2 regions of the Pseudomonas sp. SDO524_S393 genome follow, and region 1 is predicted to be linked to the other one. Evidence: predicted binding sites of a transcription regulator. Region 1 holds the regulator's gene; the other holds the start of a gene.
The links. Region 1 encodes FliA, which starts transcription of late flagellar genes. Its sites were predicted from a motif close to CTAAAGTTTNNNNNNNNNNNGCCGNTAA; they were not measured.

Region 1 (10,355 bases):
CTATCGCCTGACCCTGATGGGGGTGATCCTGGCCGAAGCCGAGATCTACCCGGACCGCGAGCTGGCGATCAACCCGGGCCAGGTGTTCGGCAGCCTGAACGGCATTACCGCCAAAGATCCGGCTTTTGGCCTGGACGCGGTCTGGATCGAAATCAGCCAGCGCAGCCAGGCGCAGTCCCTGGGTTACACCGTGGTGGACGCCAGTACCGTGGTGGCCACGCACCTCAACCAGATTCTCTACAAGCACTCCCACGAGCTGATCGGCCACGAGGAAGTCCAGCAATTGATGGGCTTGCTCGGCAAAGCCTCGCCAAAACTCGCCGAAGAGCTGGTGCCGGGCGTGCTCACGCTGTCGCAGTTGCTCAAGGTGCTGCAAGCCTTGCTGGCCGAACAGGTGCCGGTACGCGACATTCGCAGCATTGCTGAGGCCATCGCCAACAATGCCGCCAAGAGTCAAGATACTGCCGCTCTGGTGGCGGCGGTGCGTGTCGGCTTGTCCCGCGCAATCGTGCAAAGCATTGTAGGGCTTGACTCCGAGCTGCCTGTGATCACCCTGGAACCCAGGTTGGAACAAATATTGCTCAATAGTATCCAGAAGGCAGGACAAGGCCAGGAAGAGGGCGTTCTGCTGGAGCCAAGCATGGCCGAGAAGCTGCAGCGTTCGTTGATCGACGCCGCGCAACGCCAGGAAATGCAGGGCCAACCGGTGATTCTGCTGGTGGCGGGCCCCGTCCGGGCGATGTTGTCGCGGTTTGGGCGTCTGGCAGTACCGAATTTGCACGTTTTGGCTTATCAGGAAATTCCTGACAACAAGCAAGTGACTATCGTCGCGACAGTAGGGCCCAACGGCTGAGGGTAGTGGGTTATGCAAGTTAAGCGTTTTTTCGCCGCCGATATGCGCCAGGCCATGAAACTGGTGCGTGATGAGCTGGGCGCTGATGCCGCGATCATCGGTAACCGTCGTATTGCCGGCGGTGTGGAGCTGACGGCTGCCCTGGATTACACCCCCCAGGCCCTGGCGCCGCGTGTGCCGAACATGGAACTCGAAGACGAGTTGCGCAAGACCGCTTCGCGCATCGTTTCGGCCCAGGCCGAGTTGAGCATGCGTGGCGACAGCGACGCGACCACCAATCGCCAGCTGTTCGCCGGCCTGCCGCTGACTGCTGCCGAGCCGCTGGTGGAACCGACTTTCAAAGAGCCGCCGCGTCCCGCCGCGCCTGCCCCCGCGCCGACGGTGGACCCGCGTGTGTTCGACTCGATGCGCTTTGAACTCAACGGCCTGCGCGAGCTGCTGGAAGTGCAACTGGGCTCGCTGGCCTGGACCCAATTGCAAGGCAGCAAACCGCAACAGGCCAACCTGTGGCGCCGCCTGCAACGCATCGGCTTGTCCGGCCCGTTGTCCCGCGACCTGCTGGCGCTGACCACCGAAATCGAAGAGCCCCGCCAGGCCTGGCGCATGCTGCTGGCCCATCTGGCGCGGATGATCGTCACCCCGGAAATCGAACCCCTCGAAGAGGGCGGCGTGATCGCCATGGTCGGCCCGGCCGGCATGGGCAAGACCACCACCCTGGCCAAGCTGGCCGCCCGTTATGTGCTCAAGTACGGCGCGCAGAATATCGCGCTGGTGAGCATGGACAGCTACCGTATCGGTGCGCAGGAACAGCTCAAGACCCTGGGGCGCATTCTCAATGTGCCGGTGACCCATGTCGACCCGGGCCAGTCCCTGGCCAATGCCCTCGACCCGCTGCTGCGCAAGCGCGTGGTGCTGATCGACACCGCCGGCCTGCAAGCCAGCGATCCGGCATTGCGCATGCAACTGGAAAGCCTGGCCGGGCGTGGCATCAAGTCGAAAAATTACCTGGTGCTTGCAACCACCAGTCAAAAACAGGTACTTACCGCTGCTTATCACAGCTACAAGCGTTGCGGCCTGGCCGGTTGCATCCTCACCAAGCTCGATGAAACCGCGAGCCTGGGCGAGGTGTTGAGCCTGGCCATCAGCCATGAACTACCGGTCGCCTACCTGACCGACGGGCCGCGGATCCCGGATGATCTGCATCTGCCGCGCCGTCATCAGTTGGTCAGCCGTGCCGTCAGCGTACAAATGCAAGATGAGCCTAGCGAGGAAGCGATGGCCGACATGTTCGCTGATCTGTACCACAGCCCGGCCAAACGGGTGGGCTGAGCACTATGAACACAGTGCAATGTATCTACATCGATGGTCTGCAAGCGATTCACGCGGCCAAGCCATGTAGCCTGCGTCTAAGCAAGACAAGGTAAAGAAATAAAATGGGCAGCATGCATCCCGTACAGGTGATCGCGGTGACCGGCGGCAAAGGTGGCGTCGGGAAAACTAACGTGTCAGTGAATTTGTCCCTGGCGCTGGCAGAGCTTGGCCGTCGCGTCATGCTGCTGGACGCTGACCTGGGGCTGGCGAACGTCGACGTTCTGCTGGGACTGACGCCCAAACACACCCTTGCCGATGTGATCGAAGGGCGCTGCGAGCTGCGCGATGTGCTGCTCCAGGGCCCAGGCGGCATTCGTATCGTGCCGGCGGCCTCCGGCACCCAGAGCATGGTGCACCTGAGTCCGGCGCAGCATGCCGGCCTGATCCAGGCGTTCAGCGATATCGGTGACAACCTGGATGTGCTGGTGATCGACACCGCTGCCGGGATCGGCGAGTCCGTGGTCAGCTTCGTGCGCGCCGCCCAGGAAGTGTTGCTGGTGGTGTGCGATGAGCCCACTTCGATCACCGACGCCTACGCCCTGATCAAACTGCTCAACCGTGACTACGGCATGAACCGCTTCCGTGTGCTCGCCAACATGGCCCAGAGCCCGCAGGAAGGTCGCAACCTGTTCGCCAAATTGACCAAGGTCACGGACCGCTTTCTCGATGTCGCCCTACAATACGTCGGCGCTGTGCCCTACGACGAGTGTGTGCGCAAGGCTGTGCAGAAGCAGCGTGCAGTCTACGAAGCGTTTCCCCGCTCCAAGTGCGCGCTGGCGTTCAAGGCGATTGCCCAGAAGGTCGATACCTGGCCGTTGCCTGCCAACCCGCGCGGGCATCTGGAGTTTTTCGTCGAGCGATTGGTGCATCAGACGAGCGCAGGACCCGTGCTATGACAGCGACTGGCTACAACGCGTACAAGAAGTCTGCCCGTGACAGCCAAGGCGAGTTGATCGAGCGCTATGCGCCGCTGGTCAAGCGTATCGCCTACCACTTGCTGGCGCGCCTGCCTGCCAGCGTCCAGGTCGAAGACCTGATCCAGGCGGGCATGATCGGCCTGCTCGAAGTGTCGACCAAATACGACGCGAGCAAGGGTGCGAGTTTCGAGACCTATGCGGGTATTCGCATCCGTGGCGCGATGCTCGATGAAGTGCGCAAGGGCGATTGGGCGCCGCGTTCGGTGCACCGCAATACGCGCATGGTCAGTGATGCAATTCGCGCAATTGAAGCAAAAACCGGCCGTGACGCTAAAGATCATGAAGTTGCTGCCGAACTCCAATTGAGTCTCGACGATTACTACGGGATTTTGAACGATACCTTGGGCAGCCGCCTGTTCAGTTTCGACGACCTGTTGCAGGACGGCGAACACGAAGGGCTGCACGAGGACGGCGCGAGTGCTCATCTTGAGCCGTCGCGCGACCTTGAAGACGAACGCTTCCAGGGCGCGCTGGCGGACGCGATTGCCAATTTGCCGGAGCGTGAGCGGCTGGTGTTGGCGCTGTACTACGACGAAGAGCTGAACCTCAAGGAAATCGGTGAGGTCCTGGGGGTCAGCGAATCGCGGGTCAGCCAGTTGCATAGCCAGTGCGCCGCCCGTTTGCGGGGGCGTCTGGGAGAGTGGCGAGCGCGCTGACAGGCAGTGTTGGGGAGCACTGCAGACGAGGCCGTGAGGGGCGTTGACCTTTGCGGAACCGACCCGTGGTGCCACCGGCAGTCCTTTTTGTGTAATGCCTGTTGATTGAAATGGCGCGTCCAGGTGCTGGGCGCGTTTAAGACTGCTTGGAGGTCGAATTGGACAAGAACATGAAAATCCTCATCGTTGATGACTTTTCAACGATGCGGCGGATCATAAAAAACCTGTTGCGTGACCTGGGGTTCACAAACACGGTCGAGGCGGATGACGGCATTACGGCGATTCCGATCCTCAACAGCGGGAGCATCGACTTTCTGGTAACCGACTGGAACATGCCAGGCATGACCGGCATCGATCTGCTGCGCCACGTGCGCGCCGACGAAAAACTGCGCAGCCTTCCCGTGCTGATGGTGACCGCCGAAGCCAAGCGTGAACAGATCATCGAAGCCGCCCAGGCCGGGGTAAACGGTTACGTGGTCAAACCATTCACCGCATTGGCGCTGAAAGAGAAGATCGAAAAAATCTTCGAACGCATCGGTAACTGATGCTGCCACGGGGGAGCTATGGAGCATAACGAAACGTCACAGGGAGACTTCGAGTCGACCCTGAAAAAACATGCTCACCAGTTGGTCGAGAGCCTTGAAAAAGGTCAGTTCGGCGATGCGGTGCAGTTGATCCATGAGCTCAACCAGACCCGTGACCGTGGCCTGTACCAGGAAGTGGGCAAGCTCACGCGCGAGCTGCACAGTGCGATCGTCAATTTCCACATTGACCCGCACATGCCCCAGGCTGAAGAGATTTCGCAGATTACCGATGCCACCGAGCGCCTGTCCTATGTGGTCAGGCTGACCGAGGCGGCGGCCAATCGCACCATGGACCTGGTGGAAAACGCCACGCCCCTGGTCAGCGGCATGGCCAGCGAAGCCCAGGCCCTCAGCGCTGACTGGGGCCGCTTCATGCGCCGCGAAGTCGGGGCGGAAGAGTTCCGCGAGTTGGCCCGTCGGATTGAAGCGTTCCTGTCACGCAGCGAGCAGGAAAACCGTACGGTTTCCAGCAACCTCAATGACATTCTGCTGGCCCAGGATTACCAGGACCTCACCGGTCAGGTGATCAAGCGCGTGACCCAACTGGTCACCGAAGTGGAAAGCAACTTGCTCAAATTGGTGCTCATGGCCGGCCAGGTCGACCGTTTCGCGGGGATCGAACATGACCGCGCAGCGATCCTCTCGGAAAAAGATCCACAAAAACATCTCGCCAAGGGTGAAGGTCCGCAGATTCATGCCGATAAACGTGAAGACGTTGTATCGGGTCAGGATGATGTCGATGACCTGTTATCCAGTTTAGGCTTTTAGGTCCTGATAGCGGCAAATGACGGTCGCGCCGGGCCCCGCAAGGCGCAAGGCTAGGCATGAGGAGAGAGGTTTGGTTTTTCCAAATGAACGACGAATAACGACGGCTTGCGCCTTGCGGGGCCCGGCCCTCCGGGTTGGAGCTGTGAGCGCGCCATGCTGCGTTGCGGAACTTGGCAAGGAAACAACCCTTGCCCGCGTTCCGCGCCTTGCCTGGCCCGCTCACAGCTCCAACGCGATCCGTCATTTGCCGCTATCAGGACCTAAAGGAGCACCCACATGAGCTTCGGCGCCGATGAAGAGATCCTTCAGGATTTCCTGGTAGAGGCCGGCGAAATTTTGGAGCAGTTGTCCGAGCAACTGGTCGAGCTGGAAAGCCGACCGGATGATGCGAACCTGCTCAATGCAATTTTTCGCGGTTTTCACACTGTAAAAGGGGGCGCCGGCTTCCTCCAGCTCCATGAGCTGGTGGAGTGCTGCCACATCGCCGAGAACGTGTTCGACATCCTGCGCAAGGGTGAGCGTCACGTCGACTCGGAATTGATGGACGTAATTCTCGAAGCGCTGGACGCCGTCAATGGCATGTTCGGCCAAGTGCGCGAACGCGCGCCGATTACTCCCGCCACCCCGGAACTGCTGGCCGCCCTGGCGCGCTACGCCGAACCGGCCGATCCGTCGGCGGCGCCGGTGGCTGAAGCGGCGCCCGAGCCTGTGGCCGCGCCTGAGCCGGATGTGACCGACAGCGAGTTCGAACAACTGCTCAACTCCCTCAGTGCGGTCAAGGCCGAAGCTGAAGCGCCGGCGGCGCCGGTGGCTGCGCCCGCCAGCGAAGATATCACCGACGCCGAGTTCGAATCCCTGCTTGATCAATTGCACGGCAAAGGCCAATTCGCCGCCGATGCAGTGGCACCGGCTGCGGTGGAACCGCCGGCGCCTGCCGCCACGGCGAGCACCGACATTACCGACGACGAATTCGAAGCCTTGCTGGACCAGTTGCACGGCAAAGGCACCTTTGCGGCCGATGCACTGCCGGCGGTCGCTGCCACGGCGGCGGCACCGGCTGCTGCGCCGGCAGCGCCTGCGGACGATGGCCTGATCAGTGATCAGGAGTTCGAGTCCCTGCTGGATGAGCTGCACGGCAAGGGCAAGTTCTCTGAAGTCGCTCCGGCCGCCGCCGTGGCGACGGCGGCACCGGTGGCGGCCAAAGCCGCTGCGCCAGCGGCCAAGCCCGCACCGGCCCCTGCCGCAGCAGCGGCTCCAGCCCGCGCCGCGCCGGCACCGGTGGCCGAAAAACCGGTCAGCGAAGCCGAAACCACCGTGCGGGTCGATACCGCGCGACTGGACGACATCATGAACATGGTCGGCGAACTGGTGCTGGTGCGTAACCGCCTGGTGCGCCTGGGCCTGAGCAGCGCCGATGAGGCGATGCAAAAAGCCGTGTCGAACCTCGACGTGGTCACCGCCGACCTGCAAACCGCGGTGATGAAGACGCGGATGCAGCCGATCAAGAAAGTCTTCGGTCGTTTCCCGCGCCTGGTTCGCGACCTGGCGCGCCAGCTCAAGAAAGAAATCAACCTGGAACTGGTGGGTGAAGAAACCGACCTCGACAAAAACCTTGTCGAGGCCCTGGCCGACCCGCTGGTCCACTTGGTGCGCAACGCGGTCGACCACGGTGTCGAAACCCCGGAAGAACGCGAAGCCGCCGGCAAGTCCCGCAACGGCAAAGTGGTATTGGCGGCCGAGCAAGAGGGCGACCATATCCTGTTGTCGATCACCGATGACGGCAAGGGCATGGACCCGACCATCCTGCGTAACATCGCGGTCAAGCGTGGTGTGATGGACAAGGATGCCGCCGACCGTCTTACCGACACCGAGTGCTACAACCTGATCTTCGCTCCGGGCTTCTCGACCAAGACCGAGATTTCCGACGTGTCCGGCCGTGGCGTGGGCATGGACGTGGTGAAGACCAAGATCAGCCAGCTCAACGGCTCGATCAACATTTACTCGACCAAGGGCCAGGGCTCGAAGATCGTCATCAAGGTGCCGTTGACCCTGGCGATCATGCCGACCCTGATGGTGATGCTGGGCAACCAGGCGTTCGCCTTCCCGCTGGTCAACGTCAACGAGATCTTCCACCTCGACCTGTCGCGCACCAACGTGGTGGACGGCCAGGAGGTGGTGATCGTGCGCGACAAGGCATTGCCTCTGTTCTACCTCAAGCGCTGGCTGGTGGCATCGGCCAAGCATGAAGAGCAGCGCGAAGGCCATGTGGTGATTCTCTCCGTGGGCACCCAGCGCATCGGCTTTGTCGTCGACCAGTTGGTGGGCCAGGAAGAGGTGGTCATCAAGCCTTTGGGCAAAATGCTGCAGGGAACCCCGGGCATGTCGGGTGCGACCATTACCGGTGACGGTCGGATCGCGCTGATTCTCGATGTTCCGAGCATGCTCAAGCGTTACGCCGCTCGGCGTATTTGATTCTGGTGGGGCAGGGCAGTAGTGCCTGCCCCGCCTAACGGAGTGTTTATGGCAGTCAAGGTCCTGGTGGTGGACGATTCGGGTTTCTTCCGCCGCCGCGTCTCGGAAATTCTTTCCGCCGATCCAAGCATCCAGGTGGTCGGCACGGCCACCAACGGCAAAGAGGCGATCGATCAAGCCATTGCGTTGAAGCCGGACGTGATCACCATGGACTACGAGATGCCGATGATGGACGGCATCACGGCGGTGCGGCACATCATGCAGCGCTGCCCGACTCCGGTGTTGATGTTCTCCTCGCTGACCCACGAAGGCGCTCGGGTGACCCTCGATGCGCTGGACGCCGGTGCGGTGGACTTCCTGCCGAAGAATTTCGAAGACATCTCGCGCAATCCCGAGAAGGTCAAGCAACTGCTGTGCGAGAAAGTACACAGCATTTCCCGCAGCAACCGTCGCAGCCTGTTCAGTACGCCCGCGCCGACGCCGGCTGCCGTTGCGGCACCGGCCCCTGCACCGGCCTCATCGTTCGGTCGTCCCGCGCCAGCGCCTGCGCCGGCTGCACGCCCAGCGCCGGCGCCAGTGCGCGCCGCAGCGCCCGCTGCTCATTCGCCCGCGCCCAAGCGCAAGGCCTACAAGCTGGTCGCCATCGGCACTTCCACCGGCGGCCCGGTAGCCCTGCAACGGGTGCTGACCCAATTGCCGGCCAACTTCCCGGCGCCGATCGTGCTGGTGCAGCACATGCCCGCCGCGTTCACCAAGGCCTTTGCCGAGCGCCTGGACAAGCTGTGCCGCATCAGCGTCAAGGAAGCCGAAGACGGCGACATCTTGCGTCCGGGCCTGGCGCTGCTGGCGCCGGGTGGCAAGCAGATGATGGTGGACGGTCGCGGCGCGGTGAAAATCCTGCCGGGTGACGAGCGCCTGAACTACAAGCCGTGCGTGGACATCACCTTCGGTTCTGCGGCCAAGTCCTACGGTGACAAAGTTCTGGCGGTGGTGCTCACCGGCATGGGGGCCGATGGTCGTGAAGGCGCGCGCCTGCTCAAGCAGGGCGGCAGCGCCATCTGGGCCCAGGACGAAGCCAGCTGCGTGATCTATGGCATGCCCATGGCCATCGTCAAGGCTGACTTGGCCGATGCGGTCTACAGCCTGGACGATATCGGCAAGCATCTGGTGGAGGCCTGTCTCTGATGGATGTGTTAAGCCTGATCGGCATCATCATGGCGTTTGTCGCGATCATCGGCGGCAACTACCTCGAAGGCGGCCATCTCGGTGCGCTGGCCAACGGCCCGGCGGCGCTGATCGTGATCGGCGGTACCGTGGGCGCCGCGCTGCTGCAATCGCCATTGAGCTCGTTCAAGCGCGCGATGCAGATTCTGGTGTGGATCATCTTCCCCCCGCGCGTCGACCTGCCGGGTGGCATCGACCGCGTGGTCAACTGGAGCCTCACCGCGCGCAAGGAAGGCCTGCTGGGCCTGGAAGGCGTGGCGGATGCCGAACCTGACAGCTACGCACGCAAAGGCTTGCAATTGCTGGTGGACGGCGCCGAGCCGGAAGCGATCCGCAGCATCCTGGAAGTGGATTTCTACACCCAGGAAAGTCGCGACATCAACGCGGCCAAGGTGTTTGAGAGCATGGGCGGCTACGCGCCGACCATCGGCATCATCGGTGCGGTGATGGGCCTGATCCATGTAATGGGCAACCTGGCGGATCCGTCGCAACTGGGCAGCGGCATCGCCGTGGCCTTCGTCGCCACCATCTACGGTGTGGCCAGCGCCAACCTGGTATTGCTGCCGGTGGCCAGCAAACTCAAATCGATTGCCCTGCGCCAGTCGCGTTACCGTGAAATGCTGCTTGAAGGCATCCTCTCGATCGCCGAGGGCGAGAACCCGCGCTCCATCGAATTGAAGCTTCAGGGCTTCATGGACTGATGGGAGGGATGAATTGTGAGCCGTCGCCGCCGCGAGCCTGAAGAGCACGTCAATCACGAACGCTGGCTGGTGTCCTATGCGGACTTCATCACCTTGCTGTTCGCGTTTTTCGTGGTGATGTACTCGATCTCGTCGATCAACGAAGGCAAGTACAAGGTCATTTCCCAGGCGCTGATCGGCGTGTTCAACGACGCAGACCGCGCCCTCAAGCCGATTCCCATCGGTGAGGAACGGCCCAAGACCGTGACCCCGGCCAAGCCGCTGGTCAACGACAGCGATGAAACCGCTGCCGGCGTGGCCGGTAGCAGCGACCCGCTGAAAAGCATCGCCGATGACATCAGTGCGGCGTTCGGCGACCTGATCAGTTCCAACCAGATGACCGTACGCGGCAATGAGTTGTGGGTGGAGATCGAGCTCAATTCCAGCCTGCTGTTCGCCAGTGCCGACGCCATGCCCAGCGACCAGGCGTTCACCATCATCGACAAGGTTGCGGCGATCCTGCGGCCGTTTGAAAACCCGATTCATGTGGAAGGCTTTACCGACAATTTCCCGATCAGCACGGCGCAGTACCCGACCAACTGGGAGCTGTCGTCGGCGCGGGCGGCGAGTATCGTACGGATGCTCGCGATGCAGGGTGTGAACCCGCAGCGCCTGGCATCGGTGGGGTATGGCGAGTTCCAGCCGGTGGCCAACAATGCCACGGTCGAAGGGCGCGCGCGCAACCGCCGGGTGGTGCTGGTGGTATCGCG
Region 2 (10,355 bases), on a different contig from region 1:
GCGGCACGCATCGAACCGCCCTGTTCGCCGGTGATGATCCGGTAATAGATCTCGCGCATCAGCGTCGGCCCGAGGATCTGCGCGTCCATCGGCACGCTCATGGCCTCCAGGAAGCGCAACAGTGACTCACTGAGCTTGTCATCCATCGGCGAGGAATACATGCCCCGAGGCCGTGCCTCGGCCAATTCGGGGAAGTCATCCAGCGCCACCATCAGTTCCGCCGCCAGGGTGAAATCCAGCCGCAGGTACACCGCCAGCATCGGCTCGGCTTCGCTGGCCTCGGTCTCCATGGTGAACGGCACCGGCACCGACACCACCAGGTAATGCTGGGCGTCGTACAAGTAAGTCTCGTCACCCAGGTAGCCGCGCTTGCTCCCCTGACAGACGATCACGATGCCCGGGTCGTACAGCACCGGCACCCGGTGCAATGGGCGGTTGGAGCGCAGGAAGCGCACATCGTCCAATGCCGTGAGGTTATAGCCTTCGACAGGCGCCAGGCGGCCCATCAATTCGATGATTCGTTCGGTACGGCCCATGGTTCGTGGCTCCTGCGAAAACGGCACGGTACCGCGCAAAAGTACCTGCTGCTACGTGCTCATAGGAATAGGCAATCAGCACATTGGAATGGATATTCGCCGGAACGCCCGTCTTCCGTAGCCTGAAACAGCACTTTCAGCCCACGGAGACTTTCCCATGCTTATCGTCTACAACCCCGCCACCGGCGAAGAAATCGACCGCGTCGCCTTCAATACCGCCAGCGACGTCAAGGCGGCCGTCGACCGCACCTGCGCCGCCTTCCCCGAATGGTCCGGCAAACTCGCCAAGGAGCGCAGCGATATCCTGCGACGCTGGCACGACAGCGTCAAAGCCGACAAGGAAGCCTTCGCCGAACTGCTCTGCCGCGAAAACGGCAAATGCCTCAGCGAAGCCCGTGGCGAAATCGATTACGGCCTGGGCTTCATCGAGTGGTACGCCGAAGAAGCCAAGCGCGTGTACGGCGACACCATCCCCACCCACGACCGCAACGCCAACGTGGTGGTGACCAAGGAAGCCATCGGCCCGGTCGCGGCCATCACGCCCTGGAACTTCCCGTTCATGATGATCACCCGCAAAGTGGCCACGGCCCTGGCCGCCGGCTGCACCATGGTGATCAAACCCGCCGAAGACACGCCACTTACCGCCTTCAAACTGCTGGAATACGCACGCAAGGCCGGCATCGGGCCCGGCGTTCTGGAAGTGGTGGTGGGTGATCCGAAGGAAATCGGCCAGATCCTCACCAGCGACCCACGCATCCGCAAGATCTCGTTCACCGGCTCCACCGGTGTTGGCAAGTTGCTGGCGGCGCAATGCGCGGCGACCATCAAGAAAATGACCCTGGAATTGGGGGGCAACGCGCCCTTTATCGTGTTCCAGGACGCCAACATCGAGGAAGCGGTCAAAGGCCTGGTCAGCGCCAAGCTGCGCAATTCCGGCCAGGTGTGCATTTCGCCGAACCGGATCTTTGTGCAGCACAGCATCCTTGAAGACTTCATCAAGCGCGTGAAACACGCCGTGGCCAATATCGAGGTGGATCAGGGCCAGCGTGAAGACTTTGTGGTGGGACCTCTGGTCAATCAAATGGGCTTCGACAAGGTTGCAAGCCTGGTGGAACAGGCCCGGGCCGCCGGCGCCACGGTGCTGATGGGCGGCAAACCCCACGCCAGGGGTGGTCTGTTCTATGAGCCCACCGTGCTGACAGGGCTGACCGATGATTCACCGTTGGCCACCCAGGAGATCTTCGGCCCGGTGTTCGCCATCTATTCGTTCAAGGACGAAGCGGAAGTGATCGCCCGCGCCAATCAGACCGAAGTCGGCCTGGTGGCGTACGCCTACACCAGCGCCCTGGGCCGCTCGCTGCGCCTGTCGCGCCAGTTGGAAGCCGGCATGGTGATCCTCAACTCGGGCTCGGTGGGCACCGCATCGGTCCCGTTTGGCGGCATCAAGCAGTCCGGTTATGGCCGTGAAGGCAGTTACTACGGCATCGAAGAGTACGTGCATGTGAAATATGTGCTGATGGCCGGCGCGCAGTTCTAAGCACCTCACTAATCGGCAGGTGCGAACGGGCGCGTGAAAAACCCGATAACGCTGCGATAAACCCTGCGCGCTGCGTTATCGTTAGGGTCTTTCGCGCGCCCGTTCGCGCCTACGTTTTTTGAGATGCAACCATGCAAGACCTCAACGACCTCTACTATTTCGCCAAGGTGGTCGAAGCCGGCGGTTTCGCCGCGGCCGGCCGCCTGCTGGGCATTCCCAAGTCACGATTGTCGCGCCGCATCGCCGAGCTGGAAGAGCGCCTGGGCGCACGCCTGCTGCAACGCACCACGCGACAGTTGACGCTCACCGCCGTCGGCGAGCGTTACCTGCGCCACTGCCAGGCCATGCTGCTGGAAGCGGAAATGGCCGATGAGGCCGTCGCCAGCATGTCCAGCGAACCGCGCGGACGGCTGCGGGTCAGCTGTCCGGTGGGCATGGCCCAGCACATGCTGCCGAACATGGTCGCCGACTTCCTTGCCGCCCACCCTCACGTGCAATTGGAGATGACCCTGGTCAACCGGCGCGTCGATCTGGTGGCCGAGGGCATCGACGTGGCCCTGCGGGTACGTGAGTCCGGTGACGAAGACCCGTTGCTGGTGACCAAACGCCTGCGGCCGGCGCAGACCATCCTGGTGGCCAGCCCGGAATTCCTCAAGGGGCGCCCCGTGCAGACCCTCGACGACCTCAAGCAACTGCCGATGCTTGGCGCCCTGGAGGCCGATCGCCTGGTGCACCTGCGTCTGCTGGACACCCAAGGCAACGCCGTGGACCTGTCGATGGAGGCGCGCCTGGGGATCGACGATTTCATCGTGCGTAAAACCTGCGCCCTCAGGGGCCTGGGTTTTACCGTACTGCCGATGCTGTACTGCGAAGACGACTTGGCCAGTGGCGAGCTGGTGCAACTGTTGCCCGAATGGTCCTTGCCGGGTGGTTGGCTGCAAGCAGTCTACCCGCATCGCCGTGGTGTGCTGCCGGCCATTCGCGCGTGGATCGACTACCTGGAAGAAGCCTTCAAAGGCTGTGGAGATCGCCTGTTATGAGCCTGACCGAAGCCCAGGTCGCCGCCTTCTGCCTGAGCCTGCCCGGTGCCCGGGAAGACTACAAATGGGGCGGCGTGCGCGTGTTCTCGATTGCCGGCAACAAGATGTTCGCCTTGCAGGGCCTGCGCGGCGACTCGCTGGCGTTCAAGGTCGACAAGGAGCTGTTCCTCGGCCACGTGGACCGCCCTGGCATCCACCCGGCGCCTTATCTGGCACGGGCGCAGTGGGTGATCATGAACACGCCCTACCCGCTGGGCGCCGAGGAACTGCGTGGCCTGTTGCAGCGCTCCCACCAATTGGTGGTGAGCAAGCTGCCCAAGCGCACGCAAATCAGGTTGCTGTTAGAGGACTGACAGCAGCGTACCGCCGAGAAACAGCTGGTCGAGCCAGAACACTTGGTGCAACAGCACGATCACCCAGAACAGCACTTGATACGACACCTTGCGTGTCTTGTGCCGGAACACTTGCTGAGCGATCAATGCGCCCGGCCAGCCGCCTGCCAGCTCGACGGCGTGCAGGATGTTTTCCGGGGTGCGGCGGCCTTCGGTCTGGGCCTTGCGCTTGTCGTTCCAGTACATCAGAAACGCCACGACGCTGACCACCCCGTAGGCCGCCAGCGGGATCAGCGTTTCGCCGCGATGCCAGAGCAACGCCGAGCCCAACAGCGGCGCCGCGCACAGCAGCACAAACAGCGCGAGCTTCAGCCGCGGGTGCTGAATACTCATGCCTTGGCCGCCGCCCAGTCGATCCAGCCGAACTGCCAGGTGGCCAGGATCAGCAGGCCGAACGCAATCCGGTACCAGGCGAACGCCGCATAGCTGTGGCTGGCGATAAACTTGAGCAAGCCCTTGACCGCGATCATGGCGAAGATAAACGAGGTGACGAAGCCGATCACGAACACCGGCAGGTCGGATGGCTGGAACAGGTCACGGTACTTGTAGCCCGAGTACACCGCCGCACCCACCATGGTCGGCATCGCCAGGAAGAACGAAAACTCGGTGGCGGTCTTGCGCGACAGGCCGAACAGCAGGCCGCCGATAATGGTCGAGCCGGAACGCGAGGTGCCCGGGATCATCGCCAGGCACTGGGCCAGGCCGACCTTGAGCGCATCTTTCCAAGTAATGTCATCGACGGTTTCGGCATGCACCGTATGCTCGCGACGCTCGGCCCACAGCATGATGATGCCGCCCACCACCAGCGCAGTGGCCACGGTGATCGGGTTGAACAGGTAATGGTGGATCACGTCGGCGAAGATCACCCCCAGCACCACCGCCGGCAGGAACGCGATCAGCAGATTGACGGTAAACCGCTGAGCCTTGCGCTGGGTCGGCAAACCGATGACCACGTCGATGATCTTGCGCCGAAATTCCCAGACCACCGCCAGGATCGCGCCCAGCTGAATGATGATATTGAAAGCGTTGAAGCGATCGCCGGTGAAATCAAGCAAATCGGCGACGATGATCTGGTGGCCGGTGCTGGAGATCGGCAGAAACTCGGTCAGCCCTTCCACAACGCCCAGTATCAATGCCTGAATGGCGGTCCAAATATCCATGTTTCTCCCAAGGGTCATGCGTGTTTCGAACGATTCATTGATGGCGAGCGCGCTGAGGCCCGGTGTTGATGATCAACGCCGCACTGCAAAAATCATGTGAAAAATCAGGCAGTACTCAGGTTTTGCGATTTCAGGCCGAAAGCCTATCAGACAAGCCGGAAATGTCGATGCAGCACCCACAATTATAAAAAACACGGAGTGACAGGACGATGAACAGTTTGCGCAGTATGTCGATCAGCCGCCGCCTCTGGCTGATCCTGATAGTCGCCGTGTTGATGCTGCTGACCCTGGGCCTGTTGATGCTCCAGCAGATCCACGGCGATCTCTACCAGGCCAAACGCCAGCAGACCCAGCATGTGGTGCAGACCGCCAGCGGCGTGCTGGCCTACTACCAGAACCTGGAGAAGACCGGCGTACTCACCCGCGAAGCCGCGCAAAAGCAGGCCCTGAGCGTGGTGCGCGGCTTGCGCTACGACCATGACGACTATTTCTGGATCAACGACCTGACGCCCGTGATGATCATGCACGCGGCCAACCCCAAACTCGACGGCCAGAACCTCTCGGCGATCCGCGACCCGGACGGTTTTGCGGTGTTCAACGAGTTCGTGATCCTGGCCAAGGCCAAGGGCGCTGGCATCGTCAACTATCGTTGGCCGAAGCCGGGCGCCGAAGCGCCGGTAGAAAAAACCTCGTACATCCAACTGTTCGAACCCTGGGGCTGGATCATCGGCTCTGGCGTGTATGTCGACGATGTGCAGGCCGAGTTCAACGGCCAGGTGTGGAAAGCGTCATTCATCGGCCTGGGCATCGCGGTGGTGATGGCGCTGCTGGTGACGCTGATCGCCCGCAGCATCGTGCGCCCGTTGCAGGCGGCGGTGAATGCCATGGGCAATATCGCCAGCGGCGAAAGCGACCTGACCCGCAGCCTCGACACCCACGGCCAGGACGAAGTCACCCAGCTGTCCCGGCATTTCAACAGTTTCACCGCCAAGCTGCGCCAGGTGGTCAGTCAGTTGCAGGTCTGCGCCACGGCATTGGGCCAGTCGTCCCTGGAACTGGGCAACAACGCCACCCAGGCCCATGACCGCAGTCAGCAGCAGTCTCAGCAAATGGAACTGGTAGCCACGGCGATCAACGAAGTGACCTACGGCGTGCAGGACGTGGCGAAAAACGCCGAACAGGCTGCCAGCGAAATGCGTGATGCCCAGGCCCAGGCGCAACAGGGCCAGGTGAACATCGACGGCAGCCTGCAACAGATCGACCAACTGTCCGGCACCATCAGCCAGGCCGTGGAAGTGATCCGCACCCTCTCCAGCGAAAGCACGCAGATCGGCGGAGTGCTGGAAGTGATCCGCTCCATTGCCGACCAGACCAACCTGCTGGCCCTCAATGCCGCCATCGAAGCCGCACGCGCCGGTGAACAGGGCCGCGGCTTTGCCGTGGTGGCCGATGAAGTGCGCCTGCTGGCCCAGCGCACACAGAAGTCCACCGCCGAGATCCAGGTGATGATCGAACGGCTGCAAGGCCACTCGGAAGCGGCGGTAAAGGTGATCAGCGACAGCCACAGCGCCTCGCAACTGACCATCGAACAAGCCGGCCAGGCAGGCGCCAGCCTCAACGCCATCGGCCAGGCCCTGCGCAACCTCAACGGCCTGAACGCCTCCATCGCCAGTGCCACCCTGCAACAGGCCCACGTGGTGGAGGACATCAACCAGAACGTCACCCAGGCGGCAGGGTTGTCCCACAGCACCGCGCTGGCGGCGGAACAGTCGAGCGCGGCGAGCAGCCAGTTGCGCGGTTTGAGCGAACAGCTTGATGGGTTGTTGCGCCAGTTCAAGGTCTGACGCTGCGGCGGGCCGATTTCCTTGTTGCAATCCGGTTTTTTGTGGAGGTAAGCCAATACCTTTGTGGTGTTGAGCAAATACCACTGTGGTGAGCAGGCTTGTCGAATCGTCGCACCGCCCGCGCCGGGGCGCGAAGCGGCCCTGAAACCAGGCGCCGCATTCTAGCTGACAGGATGTGGCGTTTTCATTGGGGCGGCTTCGCCGCCCAGCGCGGGACAAGCCCGCTCACTACAAAAGCCCGGCAAATCCATCTGGCTCAATACAATCACTGTGGTGAGCAGGCTTGTCCTGCGCTGGGGCGCGAAGCGGCCCTGAAACCAGACGCCGCATTCTTGCTGACAGGATGCGGCGTTTTTATTGGGGCGGCTTCGCCGCCCAGCGCGGGACAAGCCCGCTCACCACAACAAGCCCTCCTGCCATAGCAAGCCCGCTCACTACAACCGTCAGTCGTCTTTGGTTACAATCACCGCCCTCTTCGTCTCCCCTAAGGAACCGCCATGTCCGGCCTTGAACTGATCGCCGCCGCCTTGGGGGTGATCGCCGTCTGGCTGACGGTCAAACAGAACCCTTGGTGCTGGCCCATCGGCCTGGTGATGGTGTTGCTGTACACCTGGGTGTTCTTCGACGTGAAACTCTATTCCGACATGCTGCTGCAAGTGGTCTATGCGGGCCTGCAACTCTACGGCTGGTGGCAGTGGACCCGTGCCGGCGAGGTCAAGCAAGGTCGCCAGGTGACCAGTCTCGGCTGGCCGGCGATCATGACTAGCCTGGCCGTGGGTGCGGCCGGCAGCTTGTTGTTGGGCGCCGCCATGGCCCACTGGACCGACGCCGCCCAGCCATGGCTCGACGCCGCCCTCACCGGCTTCAGCCTGGTGGCGCAAATGTGGATGGCGCAAAAACGCGTGCAGTGCTGGCCGTTGTGGATTGCGGTCGACGTGATCTTCGTCGGCCTGTTCCTCTACAAAGGCCTGTACCTCACCGCCGCGCTCTACGCGCTATTCACCGTGATTGCCGTGCAAGGCTGGCGTGAGTGGCGCGCCGATCCGGCGCTGCACGCATGAAGGTGGTGGTACTCGCCGGGCCCGAGTCCAGCGGCAAGAGCTGGCTGGCAGCGGAACTGCACACGCATTTCGGCGGGCTGATGGTCGGTGAATACGTGCGCCACTTCATCGACCTGCATCAGCGCGACACCACCCTGGCCGATATACCCGCCATCGCCCACGGCCAACTGGCCTGGGAAGATGCCGCCCGCGTAGCGCGCCCGTCGCTGCTGGTGCTCGACACCCACCTGCTGACCAATAAACTCTGGAGCCAGACCCTGTTCGGCAGCTATCCCGCCTGGCTTGACCGCGAATTGCTGGCACGCCACTACGACCTGCACCTGCTGCTGTCCCCCGAAGACGTGGAGTGGACCGCCGACGGCCAGCGCTGCCAGCCGGAATTGGCGGATCGCCGGACGTTTTTCCAGAGCAGCCTGGAGTGGATCGAACGGCATCACCAGAACGTCCGGGTGATTCGCGGCGACTGGACAGAACGTCGCGCCCTTGCGTTCGACGCTGTAGAACAACTTCTCGCCGAGGCCACCCCATGACCACCCCGCTGCATATCGCCATCGTCGGCGCCGGCCCTGGCGGCTTGACCCTGGCGCGAATCCTTCACCATCACGGCGTGGCCGTCAGTGTGTTCGAGCGCGAAGGCGGACCGCTGGAGCGTCCGCAAGGTGGCACGCTGGATCTGCACGTGGAGTCCGGCCAGTTCGCCTTGCGCCAGGCCGGCCTGGAAGATGCCTTCAAACGCATCGCCCGCTATGAAGACCAAGGCTCGCGCTTGATGGATCATCACGGTCGTTTACTGTTCGAGGACCCGAACCCGGACGCGGGAGACCGCCCGGAAGTCGATCGCACCCAACTGCGCCAGATCTTGCTGGACGCCCTGCCCCAGGGTTGCGTGACCTGGGGCGTCGGCATCGACCACGCCAGCCAGGCTGACGACAACCGCTGGACGTTGCATCAAGGCCGCCTCAGCCATGGTCCTTTCGACCTGGTGGTCGGTGCCGACGGTGCCTGGTCGAAGATCCGTCCGCTGCTGTCGAGCTACCTACCGCAGTACAGCGGCCTGACCTTTATCGAATTCAACATCGACGACGCCGACCGTTCGCACCCACAGGTTGCGCGCCTGGTCGGTCGCGGCACGCTGCAAGTGGCCGGTGAAGCCCGGTCGATCATCGTGCAGCGCAACGCCAATGCTCATTTGCGCGGTTATGCGATCTTCCGCGTGCCGACGGACTGGGCTGCGACGCATATCGACGTGTCCGACGCCACCTCATTGAAAGCGCACTTCGAAGGCTGGCACCCGGACATTCTCGCGTTGTTCGACGCTGCCCATCCGACCCTGATGTGCAGGCACATCCACGCCCTGCCCGTGGGCCATCGCTGGTCCCACCGTCCGGGATTGACGTTGATCGGTGATGCGGCCCACCTCATGTCGCCGTTCGGTGGCGAGGGGGTGAACGCGGCGATGCTGGATGCCGCCGAGCTGGCGCAACAGCTCATGGAAACGCCTGACGCCTCGAAAGCCGTGCAGGCGTATGAAAACCACATGTTCGAGCGGGTGATGCCAGCGGCCCAGGGCAGCGCCGAAGGCGCCGCCACCCAGTTATCCCATGACAGCCTGGCGCTGTCCCTGGCCCACCTGCATCACCACCTCACGCCTCAGTAGCCCAGCGACAGACCGGTGTTGCGACGCGGGTCGTTCGCGCCGTAGAAGCGGTTGTTACCCACCGGCTTGCCACCCAGGGACGGTGCGCCCACCAGGATCGCCGCCAAGTGGTTGGCGTCCTGCGGGCCGGCGAACTTGTGGCCCCAGCTTTCGAGGATTTTCTGGGTGTCGGGGCTGACCGCGAAGGTCTCCAGGTTGGTGGTTTCCGGCATCCATTGCTGGTGGAAACGCGGCGCGTCCACGGCCTCCTGAATGTTCATCTTGTAGTCGATGACATTCAGGATGGTCAGCAACGTCGCAGTGATGATGCGGCTGCCACCGGGCGTACCGACCACCATCACGGCCTTGCCATCCTTGGTCACGATGGTCGGGCTCATCGACGACAGCGGCGCCTTGCCCGGGGCGATGGCGTTGGCTTCGCCCTGGACCAGGCCGTACATGTTCGGCACGCCGACCTTGACGGTGAAGTCGTCCATTTCATCGTTGAGGATCACCCCGGTCTTGCTCGCCATCACGCCGGCACCGAACCAGTCATTGAGGGTGTAGGTGACCGAGACCGCGTTGCCCCACTTGTCGACGATGGAATAGTGGGTGGTGTTGTTGCCTTCATGGGGCGACACGCCGGGCTTGATCGCCTGGGAATCACCGGCCTTCTGCGGTTCGATGGCGGCGCGCAGCTTCGCCGCGTAGTCCTTGTCCAGCAGGTGGGCGATGGGGTTCTTCACGAAGTCCGGGTCGCCAAGGTAGCTGTTACGGTCCACGTAGGCGTGGCGCATGGCTTCGATCTGATAGTGCAGGCCCTGGGCCGAGTGATAACCCAGGTCGGCCATCGGATAGCCTTCGAGGATGTTCATGATCTGGCAAATCACCACGCCGCCGGAGCTTGGAGGCGGCGCCGAGACGACGTGGTAGCCACGGTAGTCGCACTCGATGGGCGCCAGCTCGCGGGTCTTGTACTTGTCGAGGTCCGCCTGGGTAATGATGCCCTTGCCGGCCTGGCTGGAATCCACCAGAGCCTTGGCGACCCAGCCTTTATAGAAGCCGTCGCTGCCTTTGGCCGAGATCTCCTTGAGGGTCTTGGCCAGGTCTTTCTGCACCAGCTTCTGGCCCACCTGCATCGGCTGGCCG

Region 2: ACW9IB_RS23060 (methyl-accepting chemotaxis protein) is a predicted target of FliA. The motif match lies at 4,780-4,807, and genes of this name have one in related genera.

The regions. Positions count from the first base shown of each region.
Region 1 is NZ_JBSVVZ010000043.1:40,423-50,777, forward strand. Features, by position in the region: gene flhA (flagellar biosynthesis protein FlhA) at 1-853, shown strand, start outside; gene flhF (flagellar biosynthesis protein FlhF) at 866-2,182, shown strand; gene fleN (flagellar synthesis regulator FleN) at 2,287-3,120, shown strand; gene fliA (RNA polymerase sigma factor FliA) at 3,117-3,857, shown strand; gene ACW9IB_RS18975 (chemotaxis response regulator CheY) at 4,028-4,402, shown strand; gene ACW9IB_RS18980 (protein phosphatase CheZ) at 4,421-5,209, shown strand; gene ACW9IB_RS18985 (chemotaxis protein CheA) at 5,486-7,681, shown strand; gene ACW9IB_RS18990 (protein-glutamate methylesterase/protein-glutamine glutaminase) at 7,730-8,866, shown strand; gene ACW9IB_RS18995 (flagellar motor protein) at 8,866-9,606, shown strand; gene motD (flagellar motor protein MotD) at 9,622-10,355, shown strand, end outside.
Region 2 is NZ_JBSVVZ010000062.1:5,042-15,396, forward strand. Features, by position in the region: gene ACW9IB_RS23030 (AraC family transcriptional regulator N-terminal domain-containing protein) at 1-536, opposite strand, end outside; gene ACW9IB_RS23035 (NAD-dependent succinate-semialdehyde dehydrogenase) at 694-2,073, shown strand; gene ACW9IB_RS23040 (LysR substrate-binding domain-containing protein) at 2,205-3,113, shown strand; gene ACW9IB_RS23045 (MmcQ/YjbR family DNA-binding protein) at 3,110-3,466, shown strand; gene ACW9IB_RS23050 (DUF1294 domain-containing protein) at 3,455-3,838, opposite strand; gene ACW9IB_RS23055 (undecaprenyl-diphosphate phosphatase) at 3,835-4,665, opposite strand; gene ACW9IB_RS23060 (methyl-accepting chemotaxis protein) at 4,875-6,509, shown strand; gene pnuC (nicotinamide riboside transporter PnuC) at 7,007-7,570, shown strand; gene ACW9IB_RS23070 (AAA family ATPase) at 7,567-8,100, shown strand; gene ACW9IB_RS23075 (FAD-dependent oxidoreductase) at 8,097-9,227, shown strand; gene ggt (gamma-glutamyltransferase) at 9,221-10,355, opposite strand, start outside.